2 regions of the Halomonas sp. JS92-SW72 genome follow, and region 1 is predicted to be linked to the other one. Evidence: predicted binding sites of a transcription regulator. Region 1 holds the regulator's gene; the other holds the start of a gene.
What was found. The regulator sigma-54, encoded in region 1, starts transcription at its own class of promoters, with help from an activator protein. The targets are predictions, from matches to a motif close to TGGCACNNNNNTTGCTNT.
Positions count from the first base shown of each region.

Region 2: the regulator sigma-54 is predicted to act here: its motif matches at 4,101-4,118, upstream of D1793_RS18340 (P-II family nitrogen regulator).

Region 1 is NZ_CP032147.1:585,771-594,804, forward strand. It holds gene pmbA (metalloprotease PmbA) at 1-414, shown strand, start outside; gene D1793_RS02765 (HPr family phosphocarrier protein) at 634-903, opposite strand; gene rapZ (RNase adapter RapZ) at 906-1,826, opposite strand; gene ptsN (PTS IIA-like nitrogen regulatory protein PtsN) at 1,871-2,335, opposite strand; gene raiA (ribosome-associated translation inhibitor RaiA) at 2,343-2,651, opposite strand; gene D1793_RS02785 (RNA polymerase factor sigma-54) at 2,839-4,251, opposite strand; gene lptB (LPS export ABC transporter ATP-binding protein) at 4,406-5,131, opposite strand; gene lptA (lipopolysaccharide transport periplasmic protein LptA) at 5,140-5,646, opposite strand; gene lptC (LPS export ABC transporter periplasmic protein LptC) at 5,643-6,227, opposite strand; gene D1793_RS02805 (HAD-IIIA family hydrolase) at 6,232-6,789, opposite strand; gene D1793_RS02810 (KpsF/GutQ family sugar-phosphate isomerase) at 6,816-7,811, opposite strand; gene D1793_RS02815 (calcium/sodium antiporter) at 7,844-8,800, opposite strand; gene D1793_RS02820 (ATP-binding cassette domain-containing protein) at 8,968-9,034, shown strand, end outside.
Region 2 is NZ_CP032147.1:3,878,659-3,887,692, reverse strand. It holds gene D1793_RS18365 (malate synthase G) at 1-268, opposite strand, end outside; gene D1793_RS18360 (alpha/beta hydrolase) at 504-1,490, shown strand; gene D1793_RS18355 (hypothetical protein) at 1,487-1,984, shown strand; gene D1793_RS18350 (YifB family Mg chelatase-like AAA ATPase) at 1,997-3,499, opposite strand; gene D1793_RS18345 (accessory factor UbiK family protein) at 3,566-3,892, opposite strand; gene D1793_RS18340 (P-II family nitrogen regulator) at 4,172-4,510, shown strand; gene D1793_RS18335 (ammonium transporter) at 4,538-5,788, shown strand; gene glnK (P-II family nitrogen regulator) at 5,936-6,274, shown strand; gene D1793_RS18325 (sugar transferase) at 6,397-7,071, opposite strand; gene D1793_RS18320 (ATP-grasp domain-containing protein) at 7,073-8,281, opposite strand; gene D1793_RS18315 (glycosyltransferase family 4 protein) at 8,290-9,034, opposite strand, start outside.

The DNA of each region.
Region 1 (9,034 bases):
CGTGACAACGTCTTCATCGAGCAGGGGCGCCTGGCCAGCTACATGCTCTCCGCCTACAGCGCTCGGCGGCTGGGGATGCAGACCACCGGCAACGCCGGGGGCGCGCGCAACCTGCGCATCGAGGCGCCGCTGGCCTCGCGCGAGGAGCTGCTCTCGCGCATGGGGCGCGGGGTGCTGGTCACCGAGCTGATGGGGCAGGGGGTCAACGCCGTGACCGGAGACTACTCCCGCGGGGCGGCAGGCTTCTGGGTGGAGAGTGGCGAGATCCAGCACCCGGTGGAGGAGTTCACCATCGCCGGCAACCTGGAGGCGATGTTCAAGGGCCTGGCCGGCATCGGCAGCGATACCGACACCCGCGGCAGCATCCATACCGGCAGCTGGCTGATCGACGAGATGACCGTCGCCGGCAGCTGAGGCTCGGGTATCCTCCCTCGCCCGAGGCTGCGCTCACGATCCCGGGAATGAAACCCTGACACTTCGCTTGCGTCTTGCGGGTCGGGCCGGAACAAGGTCCCTCTTGCCGACCCTGAATCGGCTTCCCTGCCGATTCACCCGCGACGCCGCACTCGTGGTCAGCATTCCCGGGTAGATATCGTTTCGCTGCCGCCTCGAGCGCTTTCTCGCTGACCGCAGCTATTCATCCTCGTGAAAGCGAGCCTCGAACAGCGCCTCTATGGCGTCGAGGGCCGCCTCGGCGTCCTCGCCCTCGGCGGTCACCGTGAGCTCGGTGCCGCAAGGAGCGGCGAGCATCAGCAGCGACATGATGTTGGCGGCGTCGCCGCGCATGGGCCCGTTGGCCACGCTGATGGAGGCGGCGAAGGGCTGGCAGCACTGCACCAGCTTAGTGGCGGCGCGCGCATGCAGGCCGCGCTTATTGCTCAGGGTCAGCTTGCGTTGCGGCACGCTCAACTTCCTTGATGAGGTGTGACGTCGGTCGCCGGGTCCGGCAACGGGGGCAGGGTGTCATGGATGCCCAGCTCGCGATGGCGCAGCCGGACCAGGGGGTGGGAGGCGGCCAGGCTCGCGGCCAGGCGCTCCGCCAGGTAGACCGAGCGGTGCTGGCCGCCGGTGCAGCCGATGGCCACCGTGAGGTAGCTGCGGTGGCTGGCCAGGTAGGCGGGCAGCCAGCGCTCCACCCAGGCCTGGATATCGGCGCGCATCGCCTCCACCAGGGGGTAGGTCTCGAGGAACTCGATGACCGGCGCGTCGCGGCCGGTGCTGGCGCGCAGCTGCGGGTCCCAGTAGGGGTTGGGCAGGCAGCGCGCATCGAACACCAGGTCGGCGTCCAGCGGCACGCCGCGCTTGAAGCCGAAGGACTCGAAGGTCAGGGTGAGCTGGTCGGGCTGGTGGCGGGCCACCTGGTCGGCGATACGGCGCCTCAGTTCGTGGACCGATAGCCGTGAGGTGTCGATGACCAGGTCGGCCAGGTCACGGATTTCGGCGAGGGCCAACTCCTCGGAATCGATCGCCTCGGCGAGCGTCATCTGGCTGTCCCGGGTCAGCGGATGGCGGCGCCGGGTGGCAGAGTAGCGCTCGAGCAGGATGCGCGCATCGGTGGTCAGGTAGATCACCTGGCAGGCGATGCCGCGGGCCTGGAGCGCCTGCAGCTGGGCGGGAAAGCTCTGCAGGGCCTGGGGCAGGTTGCGGGCGTCGATGCTGACGGCGATGGAGGAGCGTGGCGACTCCGAGCTGCCCAGTTCATCGACCAGCGAGCCGAGCAGCATGGCCGGGAGGTTGTCGATAGCGTAGTAGCCGAGATCCTCCAGGGCCTGCAGCGCGATCGACTTGCCCGAGCCGGAGCGGCCGCTGATGATCACGAGCTGCATGGGGGATCTCCTGGTCGTCAATCTGGCCGGGCGGCCCGTGGGCGCTACCCCTGCCGTCGAATCGCCTCGATGAGCCGTTCGTGGAGCTCGCGCTGGCTTTCGCTGCGGCGCAGCCCGCTGCGGGTGTCGGCGTCGTTCATCACCCCGGCCACTTGGGCAAGCAGGGCGAGGTGGGCGTCGTCGGCCTCCTCGGGGACCAGCAGCACGAACACCAGGTCGACGGGTTCGCCGTCGATGGCGTCGAAGTCCACCGGCTCGGCCAGCTTCAGGAAGCCGGCGATGGGGGCCTTGCAGTGAGGGCTTCTGGCGTGGGGGATGGCCACCCCGTTGCCGATGCCGGTGCTGCCCAGGCGCTCGCGCCCGATCAGCCGGCTGAACACCTCCTGGCTGTCGAGGCTTGGCGTATTCTGTGCGATGAAGGTGCTGAAGAACTCCAGCACCCGTTTCTTGCTGCCCCCGGGTACGCCGAACAGGGTGCGCTCCGGGGGCAGGATGGCTTCCAGTGACATGATGGGCTCAGCGAGCGCCGGCGCCCTGGGCGCGGGCCTGGGCCTTCTCCTTGTGCTTGACCAGCTGGCGATCCAGCTTGTCGGCCAGAGCGTCGATGGCGGCGTACATGTCACCGTCCTGGGCTTCGGCATGCAGGTCGGCGCCGGCGGCATGCAGGGTGCAGGCGGCGTGCTGGCGCTCCTTCTCCACGGACAGGGTCACCTGCACGTTGGTGATGTTGTCGTAGTGGCGCTCCACGCGAGCCAGCTTCTCGTCCACATAGCCACGCAGGGCATCGGTCAGTTCCACATGATGGCCGGTGATATTGACTTGCATGACACGCTCCTTGCTCGTTGGTTGTGGGTCGATTGTAACCCTTTTTCCTGCCTTGCATACCCCCCGGTCTGCCGCCGCCGCGGCGGGCCTGATGCAGGTCAGCGAAGCGCGGGCGGGTGGCGGTTGGCACGCGACGCAGCCGGCGTTCCGGGGCATGCTGGGAGATGGGGTCGGTGCCGCGCTGGCATCATCTCAGCCGCTTGCGCTCGCTGGAGGAGGGGATGCCCATCGCCTCGCGGTACTTCGCTACGGTCCGGCGGGCCACCTGGATGCCGGCCTCCTCGAGCAGGGCCACCAGCTTGCTGTCGGAGAGCGGCTTGCGCGGCGGCTCCTCCTGGATCAGCTTGCGGAGCCGCGCGCGGATGGCGGTGCTGGAGTGGGCGTCGCCCTCGCCGTTGCCGCCCACCTGGCTGGAGAAGAAGTACTTCAGCTCGAACACCCCTCGGGGGGTGTGGATGTATTTCTGGGTGGTGACCCGGGAGATGGTCGATTCGTGCATCTCCACGGCCTGGGCGATATCGGCCAGGATCAGCGGCTTCATCGCCTCCTCGCCCTGCTCCAGGAAGTCGAGCTGGCGGGCCATGATCTCGCGGCCCACCCGCAGCAGGGTGTCATTGCGGCTGGAGAGGCTCTTCATCAGCCAGCGCGCCTCCTGCAGGTGGTCCTTGAGGAACTGGTTGTCCTGGCTCTTGTCGGCGCGGCGGATCAGCGCCGCGTAGTCGGGCTGGATGCGCAGACGGGGCAGCGCCTCCTGGTTGAGCTCCACGTGCCAGCCGCGGCTGTCCTGGCGTGCCACCAGGTCGGGGATCACGTAGTCGTTCTCGAGGCTGGCGTAGGCGCTGCCGGGGCGCGGGTCCAGGGAGCGGACCAGGGCGATGGCCGTTTCCAGGGCGTCGTCGTCGAGGCCGAGGCGGCGCTTGAGCAGGCGGCGGTCGTCGCCGGCCAGGGCCTCGAGGAACTGGCGCACCAGGCGGCGCGCCTGGGGTAGCAGCGGGGTGTCGTCGGGCAGGGCGGCGAGCTGCAGCATCAGGCACTCGCGCAGGTCCCGGGCGAAGACGCCGGTGGGCTCGAACTGCTGCAGGCGCAGCAGCACCTGCTCCACCTCGGCGCTGCGCAAGCCGCCGAGCCCCTGGGACTTGAGGCCGTCGCGGATCTCGTCGAGGGGTTGCGCCAGGTAGCCCGCGCTGTCCACGGCATCGATCAGGCTCTCGGCGATCTGCTGCTCGCGGGGGTCGAGGTCGGTCATCGCCAGTTGCCAGGCCAGGTGGCCCTGCAGGCTCTGTGCGCTCGCCTCGCGCTCGAAATCGGGGCCCTCGCCGCCGGCCGGCGCCCCCAGGTCCTGGTAGGTGTCCGACCAGTCGCTGTCGGTGCTGAGTTCGTCGGGAATCTCGCTGGCCCAGTCGTCCTCGGGGGCCTCGCTCACCGTCTGCTCGCCGAAGCCCTCATCGAGCTCCAGCATGGGGTTGGACTCCAGCGCCTGCTGGATCTCCTGGCGCAGGTCGAGGGTGGAGAGCTGCAGCAAGGCAATGGCCTGCTGCAGCTGGGGCGTCATGGTCAGCTGCGTGCCGACGCGGAGCTGAAGGGAGGCTTTCATGGCCATCGTGATCGTCTGCCCTCTTGTGCCGGGAAGTGGCCGTAAGGCCTCACCCTAGCGCGGCCGACGCGGGCATGCAAGCGCTTGTTAAGCAACTTCTGTGCCACCCGCAATCACCATGCCGTCATCGAATAACGACAGACATATCAGAGGATTGTGCTCAGAGCCGGAAATCTTCGCCCAGGTAGACCTCGCGCACCCGCTGGTTGGCGAGGATCGCCTCGGCGTTGCCCTCGGCGATGATCTTGCCGTCACCGACGATGTAGGCGGTGTCGCAGATATCCAGGGTCTCGCGCACGTTGTGGTCGGTGATCAGCACGCCGATGCCGCGGGCCTTGAGCTGGCGGATGACCCCCTTGATCTCGCCCACCGAGATGGGGTCGACGCCGGCGAAGGGCTCGTCGAGCAGGATGAAGGCGGGCTCCGTGGCCAGAGCCCGGGCGATTTCCACCCGCCGTCGCTCGCCGCCGGAGAGGCTCATGCCGAGGTTGTCGCGGATATGGGTCACGTGAAACTCCCCGAGCAGCTGCTCGAGGCGGGCGCGGCGCCCCTCGCGGTCGAGATCCTTGCGGGTCTCGAGGATCGCCATGATGTTGTCGGCCACCGACAGCTTGCGGAAGATCGACGCCTCCTGGGGCAGGTAGCCGATGCCGGCCCTGGCGCGCTGGTGCATGGCGGCCCGGGACAGGTCCAGGTCGTCGATGGCCACCTCGCCGGCATCGGCGCGCACCAGCCCCACGATCATGTAGAAGGAGGTGGTCTTGCCGGCGCCGTTGGGGCCGAGCAGGCCGACGATGCTGCCCTGGCGGATGGCCAGGCTGATGTCCTGGACCACGCGGCGACGCTTGTAGCTCTTGGCCAGGTGGCGGGCATGGAGGGTCTTCATGGGCGGCCTTACTGCTCGGGCTGAAGGGTCATGCGGATGCGCTGGCGCCCTTCGACGCCCTCGCCCTCGCTGCGGGCCTGGACCACGCGGCGGTCGAGGAAGTACTCCAGGTAGCCGCCGTCGAAGGTGTCACCGCCCTGGTGCAGCTCGGCGCGGTCGATCAGTTCCATGCGCCGCTCGGCCACGTGGTAGATGATGGTGCGGCCCCAGCCACGCACCATGGGCTCTGCGGGATCGGGCTGCTGCTCCAGATAGGCGCGCTCGCCGGTGGCGATGGCGCGGGAGAGCTGGCCCTGGGCGTTGCGCTGGATCTCCACCCGCTCGCCGGTCAGGCGCATGCTGCCCTGGCGGATATCCACCTCGCCGGTATAGACGGCGGTGCCGGCGCGGTCGTCCAGGTCGAGCCGGTCGGCCTCCACCTCGATGGGGGCCTCGGCATCGCGGCCCTGGGCCAGGGTCGGCGCGGCGACCAGCGGCAGCAGCAGGCAGAGCAGCAGGGCGGAGGTTCGCTTCATGGCTGGGGGTCCTCTCGGGTCTCGGGCGGATGGTGGCCGCGCACATTGTCGGTCAGTCGGGCACGGTTGTCATGGAGCCAGGCGTCGAAGCGCTCGCCGCTCATGCGTTGGGGGGGCTGCTGGAGCAGGGCCGGGGTGTCGCTCCAGGCGTGGCCGCTCTCGGCGTCGTAGTGGAGCACCTCGGTGTCGAGCTGCCAGCGCTCCTCGGGGGCGTGGAGTCGGGCGCTGCCGGAGAGGGTGAGCGGGTTGCCGCCGGGACCCAGCACGCCGCTGTCGGCCTCGGCCAGCCACACTCTGCCTGCGTTGTCGTAGAGCCGTGCGTCGGGGGTCTCGAGGCGGGTGACGTCGTCGTGGGGCGTGTGCACCAGGCGTGGCGTCTCGATGCGCTGATGGGCTCGCCCCTCGCCGTCGAAGCGGGTCAGTCGCGCCCCCTCCAGGTAGAAGTCCGGCTCGCCGGCTTCGTCCCGCGGGACCGCGCCGGGCTCCCTGACGCTGCGCGAGTCGAGCAGCACCAGCATGCCCCCCAGCGCCACCAGCAGCAGGAAGAGCCAGACCCGAAACGACGGCCGTGGCAGGGCCATGGGCTCAGCCGGCCCCGTGCAGGTAGGTGTCGATCACGGCGTCCCAGTGGCCCTGGGCCCTGAGCAGGGTGTCGGCGATCTCGCGGGCGGCGCCCTGACCGCCCCCCTTCACGGTGACCCAGTCGGCGTGCTTCTGGATGTACTCCGGGGCGTTGGGCACGCTGATGCCCACCCCGGCGCGGCGAATGGCGCCCACGTCGGGCATGTCGTCGCCGCAGTAGGCGACCTGATCGAACTCGAGGCCGAGGCGGGCGCAGAGGTCGCGCAGCACCGGCAGCTTCTTCTCCACCCCCTGGAAGACGTGCGGGATGCCCAGCGCCGCGGCGCGGCGGCTCACCGTCGGGGAGTCGCGGCCGGTGATCAGCGCCACCTCGATGCCGGCTCGCTTGAGCAGCTTGAGGCCGTGGCCGTCCTGCACGTTGAACGCCTTGATCTCGATGCCGTCGGCCTGGAAGTAGAGCTGGCCGTCGGTGAGCACGCCATCGACGTCCAGGGCCAGCAGGCGAATGCGGCGCAGGCGGTCCACCAGGCGGGGGTCTTGCAGCGGGAGGGTGTGGGGCATGGGAGCTCCGGTTCGGTGGGTGGGGGTCAGATCACGCCGCTGGCGAGCAGGTCGTGCATGTGCAGGGCGCCGACCGGCCGGTCGTCGTCGTCGACCACCGCCAGGGCGGAGATGCGATGGTCCTCCATCAGCTTCACCGCCTCGGCGGCCAGCATCTCCGGTGCCACTCGCTTGCCGGGCCGGGTCATCACCGCGTCGACGGTCAGGCCGGAGAGGTCGCTATGCTGGTCGAGGGTGCGGCGCAGGTCGCCGTCGGTGTAGACGCCGGCCAGCCGGCCCTGCTCGTCCACCACGCAGGTGAAGCCGAGCCCCTGACGGGTGATCTCCAGCAGGGCGTCGCGCAGCGGGCTGCCCAGCGGCACGATGGGCAGCCGGGGGCCGTCGTGCATCAGGTCGGCCACGCGCAGCAGCAGCCGCTTGCCGAGGCTGCCGCCGGGGTGGGAGAGGGCGAACTCCTCGGCGGTGAAGCCGCGAGACTCCAGCAGCGCCACCGCCAGGGCATCGCCCAGCGCCAGGGCGGCGGTGGTGGAGGCGGTGGGCGCCAGGTCCAGCGGGCAGGCCTCGCGTTCCACGCCGGCATCGAGGTGGGCCTCGGCGTGGCGGGCCAGGGTCGAGGCGGGGCGGCCGGTCATGCTGACCAGGGGCACGCCCATGCGCTTGAGCAGCGGCAGCAGGGCGGTCACCTCGGCGGTCTCGCCGGAGTTGGAGAGCGCCAGCACCACGTCCCCCGGGGTGATCATGCCGAGGTCGCCGTGGCTGGCCTCGCCGGGGTGCACGAAGAAGGCGGGGGTGCCGGTACTGGCCAGGGTGGCGGCGATCTTGCCAGCGATATGGCCGGACTTGCCCATGCCGGTGACCACCACCCGGCCGCGGCAGGCGAGGATCAGCTGGCAGGCGCGGTCGAAGTCGGCGTCGAGGCGGGCGATGAGCGCACCGATGGCCTGCTGCTCGAGGCGCAGGGTGCGCCGGGCGCTGTCGCGCAGCGATGAGGTGTGCGGGGCCTGGGGGGTCTGTTGGGTCATGGCGATGATTGTTGCCTGTTGCGCGGGTTCACTCAAGGGGCAGCGGCGAGGCTGGCCACGCCGACCCAGGCCAGGTAGCCCAGGTAGGTGGCCGCCAGCAGGGCTCCGGGGAGGCGGCCGACTCGGCCGCGACGCTGCCACAGCAGCAGCATGCCGAGCGCCAGGGTCAGCGCCAGCATCACCGGGTAGTCGCGGCCCGCGGCGGCGGGATCGCTGGGGCCGGGGGCCAGCAGGCCGGGAATCGGCAGCACGATGAGCAGGTTGAAGAGGTTGGAGCCGATCACGTTGCCGATGGCGATGTCGTGGTGGCGCTTGAGGGCGCTGGCCACGCAGGCGGCCAGTTCCGGCAGGCTGGTGCCGATGGCCACCACGGTCAGTCCGATGGCCAGCTCGCTCACCCCCAGGCCGCGGGCCAGCTCGCTGGCGCCCCACACCACGGCGCGGGAGCCCGCGGCCAGCACCAGCAGGGTCGCCGCCAGCCAGGCCAGCGCCCGGGGCAGGGCCATGTCCGGGATCTCGCCGGCGTCAGGGTGGGGGGCGTCCGGGGTGTCGGCGCGGAACAGCCACCACAGGCTGAAGACCAGCAGCAGTAGCAGGAAGAGAGCGTCGAAGCGGCCGAGGATGCCATTGGCCAGGGCGTAGCCGGCCAGGCCCGTGGCACCCAGCAGCAGCGGCAGCTCGCGGCGCACCAGAGAGAAACGCACCGGGATCGGCACGATCAGGGCGGTGATCCCCAGCACCAGGCCGATGTTGGCGATGTTGGAGCCCAGGGCGTTGCCCGTGGCCAGGTCGGGGATGCCGTCCAGGCTGGCCACCACCGAGACCACCATCTCCGGCGCCGAGGTGCCCAGCGCCACCACCGTCATGCCCACCAGCAGGGTGCTCATGCCGGCCCGGTGGGCGGTGGCCGCCGCCGCCCCCACGAAGCGGTCGGCGCTCCACAGCAGGGCGGCGAGGCCCAGCAGCACGACGATCAGCGGTACCAGCATGGGGTGTCCTTGGCGGATGAAGCGGGAAGGGCGCATTAAACGCGCTGGCCACGGGGAGTGCAAGGCGCCGGGGGAGGGGCGAAGAGCGTCTCGCTGGCGCCGGCCCGGGCAGTTAGGATACGATGTTCGATAATTATCCCCAGGGTTCCGGAAGAGTTGACGAGCCGATGAGTGACACTCCCTTCGTGGTGGTGGAGGGTCTGCATTTCTCGCGGGGTGACAAGGAGATCTTTC
Region 2 (9,034 bases), 770 kb from region 1:
AGCCGATCTCCTTGAGGAAGGCGCGATAGGCGGCCATGTCACCCACCGGGCCGGGGTTCTCGCGGTGCCAGGCGTCGAGCTGCTCCTGCAGGCGATCGCGTTCGGCGAGCAGTTCGCGGTTCTTCGGGGTCAGATCATGGAAGAGGGCATCGACGCCGGCCCAGAACGCCTCGGCATCGACGCCGGTGCCCGGGAGCGCCTGCTCGCTGATGAAGCGGTCCAGCTCGGCGGCCACCTGAAGGCGATGGCGAGTGACACGTTGGGTCATGTTGGATCTCCTCGTGCTTGGCAGCCGGCGGGTCGCGTGCCAGTCTGCCGGGACAGGGGTGGAGTGACTGCTGTGCCCGTGATTTTGTGGAAAATACTTCCATGTGTAAACCCGCAAAGCGCCGGGATCGCGCTCAGCTAGACCAAAAGATAAGGCAGGCCCGCACAGCTTGCCCGCTTTCCATGGTGTCGGTCCAAGCCCCGGGCCGGCATGGTCGTGCGCCGCGGAGGATTCGATGAGCGACTTCACCCCACTGCAGGCGCTGGGCCCGGTTCGGCTGGTCACCCCCGCCGAGCCGGTCCCCGGCGACGATCACCTGGAGCGCTACCTCGGCCACTACGGCCTGGCCCCACTGCTGGCCGAGCACGTGGGGCTCTACGTGGGCTATGTGGACGCCCGGAACTTCCGGCTCTGGACCCAGGTGTGGAGCCCCGACGACCCGGTCGGCACCGCCTTCGTGGTGCATGGCTACTTCGACCACCTGGGGCTCTACCGCCACCTGCTGGAGCGCCTGCTGGAACGCCGCTGGCGCGTGGTCCTGTGGGACCTGCCTGGCCACGGGCTCTCCAGCGGGCCGCGGGCCTCCATCGATGACTTCGACGACTACGGGGGCTGCCTCCACGCCCTGCAGCAGCACCTGGAGGCGGAGGGGCTCGCCCCGCGCCCCTGGATCGGCGTGGGACAGAGCACCGGCGCGGCGATACTGGCCACCGACGCCCTGACCCGCGGCGACGACGGCCACTGGGCCGGCCTGGCCCTGCTGGCCCCGCTGGTACGCCCCTGGGGCTGGAACCAGTCCAGCTGGCTGCACCTGCTGGTGGGTCCCTTCGTGCGCTCCATCCCGCGCAGGTTCCGCGCCAACTCCACCGACACCGACTTCGCCGCCTTCCTGCGCGAGGGCGACCCGCTGCAGGCCGATCGCGTCGCCATCGGCTGGGTCAGCGCCATGCGCCGCTGGATGCCGCGGCTGCTCGCCCTGCCCCCCACGCCGGTGAAGACCCTGATCCTGCAGGGGGAGCAGGACCTCACGGTGGACTGGGAGTGGAACCTCGCCGTGCTGGAGCGCAAGTTCCCCAATGCCGAGATTCACCGCCACCCCGAGGCGCGCCACCACCTGGTCAACGAGGCCGAGCCGATCCGCCAGGCGCTCTTCGACACCCTGGACCGCTTCATCGACGACCTGGCGCCCGCCGCCGCCCACCGCGAGACCGACCGCCCATGACTGCCCACCGCCGCCTCCTGATCGCCCCCCTGCTCCTCGCCCCCCTGCTGCTGGCCGGCTGCGCCGCCGCTCCCGATCGCCCCGAGACCCTGCGTCAGGCGCTGCTCAACCTCGGCGAACGCGCCGCCGGCCGGGTGATGGAGGCCTCCGCCCTGCCCAAGCCCCCCGCCGACCAGGTGCTGCTGCTGGCCACCCCGGAGGTGAACGGGGAGCTCAGCATCGGCCAGGAGCGCTTCCGCGAGAGCCTCACCCGGGCGCTGCTGGCGGTGAGCGACGGCCCCCAGGTGCTCGACTGGAGCGACAGCATGGGAGAAGGGAGTGGGGAGAACCAGTGGCGCCTGGAGAGCCGGCTGATGGCCGACGGGCCGCGCCTGCGGCTCTCGGACCGGGAGCTTTTGCCCTACCGCCTGACCCTGGTGCTGCGCCGCCCCGGCGGCGACTCGGTGATGTGGGAGGAGAGCCTGCAGGGCGCCCTGGACGCCACGGCGCTGTAGGGGGCGAGCCCCCTACCCCTTGAGCAGCCGATCCAGCTGCCGATAGCCGATCGCCTCGATCAGCTGCTCCCGGGCCGGTTTCGGCTCGCCGGCCAGGTCGGCCAGGGTCAGCGCCACCCGCAGCACCCGATGGTAGGCCCGCGCCGATAGCCTGAGCCGCTCCAGCACCTGCGCCAGCCAGGCACGGTCGGCGCTGGCGAGGTCGCAGGCCGCCTCCAGCTCCCGCCCCGCCAGGTGGGCATTGAGCGCCCCCCGCGCCAGCTGCCGCTCCCGGGCGGCCACCACCCGCCGGCGGACGATCGCCGATGACTCCCCCGCCGTGGCCGCCGTGAGCTGCTCCGGCGGCAGCGCCGGCACCTCCACCTGAAGATCGATGCGATCGAGCAGCGGTCCGGAGAGCCGCGCCTGGTAGCGCTGGATCTGGGCCGCGGTGCAGTGGCAGGTCTGGCGGGGATCCCCCAGGTGACCGCAGGGACAGGGATTCATGGCCGCCACCAGTTGGAAGCGAGCCGGAAAGCGGCGCTGGTGGCTGGCCCGGGCGATATGGATCTGGCCCGACTCCATGGGCTCACGCATCACCTCCAGCACGTGGCGCGAGAACTCCGGCAGTTCGTCGAGGAACAGCACCCCGTGGTGGGCCAGCGAGATCTCCCCGGGTCGCGGCTTCGAGCCACCGCCTACCAGAGCCACGGCGCTGGCGGTATGGTGCGGCGCCCGAAAGGGGCGGCGACCCCACTCGGCGGCCAGCGGCAGGCCGCTCACCGAGCGCACCGCCGCCACCTCCAGCGCCTCCTCCTCGGTCAGCGGCGGCAGGATGCCCGGCAGGCGGCTGGCCAGCATGGTCTTGCCGGTGCCGGGCGGGCCGGCGAAGAGCAGGTTGTGGGACCCCGCGGCGGCCACCTCCAGGGCGCGGCGCGCCTGGTACTGGCCGCGCACCTCGGCGAGGTCGGGCAGCGATGTCGCCGCCTCCGGCGGGCGTGTCAGCCGGTGCGGCGCGATGGGGGCCTGGCCCAGCAGGTGGGCGACCACGTCCAGCAGGTGGTCGGCGGGCAGCACCTCGAGGTCGCCGGCGAGCGCCGCCTCCTCGGCGTTGGCCCGGGGCACGATCAGCCGCCGCCTGGCACGGCGGGTGGCCAGGGCCAGGGGCAGCACACCGGTGATCGGCCGCAGGCCACCGTCCAGGGCCAGCTCACCGACGCTCTCGATGTCCGCCAGGGCCTCCGGGGGCAGCTGCCCCGAGGCCAACAGCAGCCCCAGGGCGATGGGCAGGTCGAAGCGACCGCCCTCCTTGGGCAGGTCGGCGGGCGCCAGGTTGAGGGTGATGCGGCGCAGGGGGTAGTCGAAGCCGGCGTTGACCAGGGCGCTGCGCACCCGCTCGCGGCTCTCCTTCACCGCCGCCTCGGGCAGCCCCACCAGGGTCATCCCCGGCAGGCCGTTGGCCAGATGCACCTCCACCTGCACCTCGGGGGCCTCGAGGCCGAGGCCCGCACGGGTATGGACGATCGCCAGCGTCATGGGCGTTCCCTCGCCAGGAATCCTGCCCTCAGGCTAGCCCAGGAGACGCCAGAGCGCCCGGCAGGCTCAGCGGCCGGTTTCGCCACCGCCGGCATCCGCCTCGGGAGCCTCGGGGGCCGCCGCCGGCGGCGCCGGCACCTCGGCGGTGCGCGCCTCGAGCAGCGTCTCCAGCGCCGCCACCTGCTGCTCCAGCGCCTCGACGCGGGCGCGGGTGCGCTGCAGCACATCCATCAGGATGTCGAAGTCCTCCCGGGAGACCAGCTCCAGGCGGTCGAAGGCGCCGCGCACCACCTGCTGAATCCCCTTCTGCACCTCCTCCGGCGCCTGGGACGCGCCCTGCAGGCGCTCGCCGATCTGCTGGGCCAGTCGGCTGATACGGTCATGGCTCACCATGGGTCTCTCCTGAACGTGTGGAATGCCGGCTACAGGATACGCATGGCCCGCCGCGAACGCATGCCCTGCCGATGCGCCAGGATGGCGCGCCTGCACCACGACCCGGCACCAGCACGGTGCAACCGCCCTGCCCCCCTTCCCCGGGAGATCGGCCACGCGGCCACAAACCCCACCCAACCGGCTGTTTTTACATGCATTTGTCATGCATTGGCACGTTTGGCGCAGTGGCAGGGCATGCGGCCGCCGTGCCCATACCCAACGCAACCGGGGAGACAAGGGATGAAACTCATCACCGCCATCATCAAGCCATTCAAGCTGGACGACGTCCGCGAGGCGCTGGCCGACAACGGCGTCCAGGGCATCACCGTCACCGAGGTCAAGGGCTTCGGCCGCCAGAAGGGACACACCGAGCTCTATCGCGGCGCCGAGTACGTCGTCGACTTCCTGCCCAAGGTCAAGGTCGAGGTCGCCGTGGACGACAGCCGCCTGGAGACCGTCCTGGATGCCATCTGCGGCGCCGCCAACAGCGGCAAGATCGGCGACGGCAAGGTCTTCGTGACCCCGCTCGAGGATGTCATCCGCATCCGCACCGGTGAACGCGGTGCCGACGCCGTCTGATCGTTTCCTGCCTCTGGAGAGACTGCCATGAGTGAACTGACAGAGCTGAGCTATGCGCTCGATACCTTCTACTTCCTGATCTGCGGCGTGCTGGTGATGTGGATGGCCGCCGGCTTCTCGATGCTCGAGGCCGGCCTGGTCCGTTCCAAGAACACCGCCGAGATCCTCACCAAGAACATCGCGCTGTTCGCCATCGCCTGCACCATGTACCTGCTGGTGGGCTACTACATCATGTACTCGAGCCCCGAGGGCGGCATCCTGCCCAACCTGGGCTTCCTGCTGGGCGGCGAGAACAGCGTCGATGCGGTGCTGGCCGGCGGCGATGACGCCCCCTACTACTCCATGCGCGCCGACTACTTCTTCCAGGTGGTATTCGTGGCCACCGCCATGTCCATCGTTTCCGGTGCCGTGGCCGAGCGCATGAAGCTGTGGGCCTTCCTGGCCTTCGCCGTGGTGATGACCGCCGTGATCTACCCGGTTTCCGGCTTCTGGACCTGGGGCGGCGGCTGGCTCGACGCCGCCGGCTTCTCCGACTTCGCCGGCTCCGGCATCGTGCACATGGCAGGCGCCGCCGCGGCTCTCGCCGGCGTGCTGATCCTCGGCCCCCGCAAGGGCAAGTACGGCAAGGACGGCAGCATCTACGCCATCCCCGGTGCCAACCTGCCGCTGGCGACCCTGGGTACCTTCATCCTGTGGATGGGCTGGTTCGGCTTCAACGGCGGCTCCGAGCTCAAGGTCTCCGATGTGGACTCCGCCAACAACGTCGCCCAGGTGCTGGTCAACACCAACGCCGCGGCCGCCGGTGGCGTGATCGCCGCCCTGATCCTGGCCAAGCTGTGGTTCCGCAAGGCGGACCTGACCATGACCCTCAACGGCGCCCTGGCCGGCCTGGTCGCCATCACCGCCGAGCCGCTGGCCCCCTCCGCGCTGGGCGCGGCGCTGATTGGTGCCGTGGGCGGCGCCATCGTGGTGGTCTCCATCGTGGCCATGGACAAGCTGAAGATCGACGATCCGGTGGGTGCCATCTCCGTCCACGGCGTGGTGGGCATCTGGGGCCTGCTGGTGGTGCCGCTCTCCAACAGCGACGCCACCTTCGGCGCCCAGCTGCTCGGCATCGTCGGCATCTTCGCCTGGGTCTTCGTCGCCAGCCTGATCGTCTGGGTGGTGCTCAAGGCGGTGATGGGCATCCGCGTCAGCGAGGAAGAGGAGTACGAGGGCGTCGACCTGGCCGAGTGCGGCCTGGAGGCCTACCCCGAGTTCAGCGTCGCCAAGAAGTGATGGCCATGCTCACCGAGTGAAACGGCATGCTCCACCTGGCCCCTTCGGGGGCCTTTTTTCATCCCGCCCGCCGCGGTGTATGCTAGAGGGCGATCAGGCGCAAGCGGGTGGCTCGGCCACCGCACCGAACAGACGAGGAGTCCGACCATGAAACTGGTGACCGCCATCATCAAGCCCTTCAAGCTCGACGACGTGAGGGAATCCCTCTCCGAGATCGGCGTCCAGGGGATCACCGTGACCGAGGTGAAGGGGTTCGGTCGCCAGAAGGGTCACACCGAGCTCTATCGCGGCGCCGAATACGTGGTGGACTTCCTGCCCAAGGTGAAGCTGGAGGTGGCCGTGGACGACGAGATGGCCGAGAAGGTGATCGACGCCATCACCAGCGTGGCCAACACCGGCAAGATCGGCGACGGCAAGATCTTCGTCACCCCGCTGGAGCAGGTGATCCGCATCCGCACCGGCGAAACGGGCAAGGACGCGGTCTAACGCTGCCAAGCCAGCCTGAGTTCAAGGGCGATACACACAAAACCCCCGATGCCTTGAACTGCACCCCGAAAGTTGGACATCCAATCCAACCTTCGGGGTGTTTTTATGAGCAATCGGACCGATCAGTCAGACAGGACTGCCGCCTGACTTGCCGTACACAGGATTTGACAATAACTCACCAAGTCCCGGGTAAAGGACCAGTGCAGTACATAGTCGCGGTTGAGTCTGACCTTGTCGGGGAAGACCACCTCGCGGTTGAAGCGCTCGGGGTCGGCCACCCCGGCCAGCAGGGTCTCCTCGTCGCGGTACTTCAGGGTGGCGGGGCCGGTGATGCCCGGCCTGACGGAGAGGATCACCCGCCCCTCCTCCCCCAGGGCATCGGCGAAGCCCGGCACGTCGGGGCGCGGCCCCACGAAGCTCATCTGCCCGGCCAGGACGTTGAATAGCTGCGGCAGCTCATCGAGCTTGGAACGGCGCAGCCAACCGCCCAGCCGGGTGATGCGGGGGTCCCCCAGGGTAGTCACCGTCGTCCCCGGCAGCGGACGCATGGTGCGGATCTTGACGACCAGGAACGGTCGCCCCCCCCGCCCGATACGCTGCTGCAGGAAGAAGCCGGAAGCACCGGTATCCAGGCGGGCCGCCCAGGCCGTGAGCAGGATCACCGGCAGCAGCGGCACCAGCAGGGCCATCGCCAGCGCGAGGTCAAAGAGCCGCTTCACCAGGCGCTGGGTGAGGCTTGGCCCGACGCCGTGCCAGGCGAACAGGGGATCATGGTGGCGGTGGTCGAGGAGGGCCATATCAGCGCACCATTCCCGCTTCCAGCGGGTTCATGCTGTGGGTCCGAAGCCCCTTGGCCAGGTAGTAGAGCCCCTCGCCGACCAGCACCAGGGGGTCATCCCACTTGGCGTCGTCGAAGCTGTCGGCAGAGACGCCATCGGCCAGGCGCAGGGCCGCGCCAAGCCGGCCGCGCCGCGCCATGTCGAAGCGGCGGATGATGTCGCCCAGCAGCCAGCGCGCCACCACTCCCTGCCGGGCGGGGCGGAAGTGGGCCCGGGCGACGGCCGGGCCGCGGGTCTGGGCCAGGTAGAGCAGCCAGGGGAAGTTCACCCCGGCGCTGAGCGAGAGGTCGATGGAGCCCCACAGCCGAGGGTTGACCTCGATGAAGGCATGGCGTCCGGTCGCCGGGTCGTGCTTGAACTCGAGCATGGCCAGCCCGTGCCACTTGAGCCCCGCGAGCAGGCGATGGGCATCCGCCTCCATGGTCGGATGGGCGGCGCTCACCCGCAGGGTACTGGTGCCGCCGGTGGCGACTTTCTCCTGCAGCCGGCGGTGGGTGAAGGAGGCGATACGCTCGCCCTGCCAGTAGAGGCAGGAAACGCCCCAGCCATCGCCGGCCACCCGCTCCTGGACGATGGGCGTCCGAGCCGGGTCGAGCTCGAACGATGCCATCATCTCGGCCAGCGTCAGCGCGAGGGCCTCGCCGCCCCGCGAGAAACGCACCCCCTTGGAACTGTTGCCGCGACGCGCCCGCGCCACGTACTCCCGGGACGGGAGGGTGACACGGCCGGCCTCCGCCGGGGTCGCGTAGTCGACGATGGCGGCCACTGGCACGCCCTGCTCCCGCGCCAGCCGGCTCATGCGGTCCTTGTCGTTGACCAGCGCCAGGGTGGCCGCATCCACCATGGGCAGCACCAGCCCCGGCGGCAGCCGGCCGGCCTCGCGGGCCTGCACCAGGAGCTCTCCCTCCTCGTGCCCCGGCAGGAGCAGGCCGATGCCATGACGCTTGCAGAGGCCGGCCACATCGGTGACGAACCCGTCGGGGTCGCTATAGGGCGAGGCATAGCGCCCCCGCGCGTGGGCCAGTCGCGAGGCCTGGCACATGCCGATCCGCGAGGTATCGGAGACCACGACCCTGACGCCATGGCGCGCCAGCCCCCGCAGTGCCGAATAGCTGCTTCGGCACCAGCCCTGAGTCAGCAGTACGGTGGTTTCGGCTTCGTTTTGCATGACACCCCCTATGGACAAGGAGACGTTGTAATGCCCTGGCTTCCCGGGGCGTGCTCGATCTCTTGCAACTCCAGGTAATTCATCAATCGCCGATTGATCTCATCGGCATCAAATGCTTTCTCTGCCAGCTCCCGGGAGCGACAGCCCATGCTCACGATCAGGTCAGGCTGGGCAATGAATCGCTCCATCGCCTCTGCCACCGCCGCGGCGTCATGCGGCGGCACGATGAAGCCGTTCTCGCCATCACGAATTGTCTCGCGGCAGCCCGGAACATCCGTCGTGATGACGGGCCGCCCGACGGCCATCGCCTCCTGGGTACTGCGCGGCACTCCCTCCCGGTAGGAGGGCAGCACGAACACACTGCTGCTCTCCAGCCAGTCCACCACATTGGTGACCACTCCCGGGTAGATGATCACCCCGTTTCCTACCAGACGATTCATGTAGTCCAGGTCCACAGATCCCGGATTGCCGGGATCCTGCTTGCCCAGAATCACGAACTCGGCGTCCGGGTGACGCGACTTGACCATCTCGGCAGCCGCCAGGTATTCGCTGATGCCTTTTTCCTGCAGGAGCCTGCCGACAAATATGAAGCGGTTCCTGTCAGACGCCGGCCTCGAGTAGAGATACTCGTCCAGATCCAGGCCAATACCGCCAAGCACCATGACGTCCTTGACGGGAATTCGATACTTGTCGACCAGGTCTTTCCTGTCGTCAGGGTTGAGAACCACAAGTCCGTTGAGAAGGGGAAGGGAA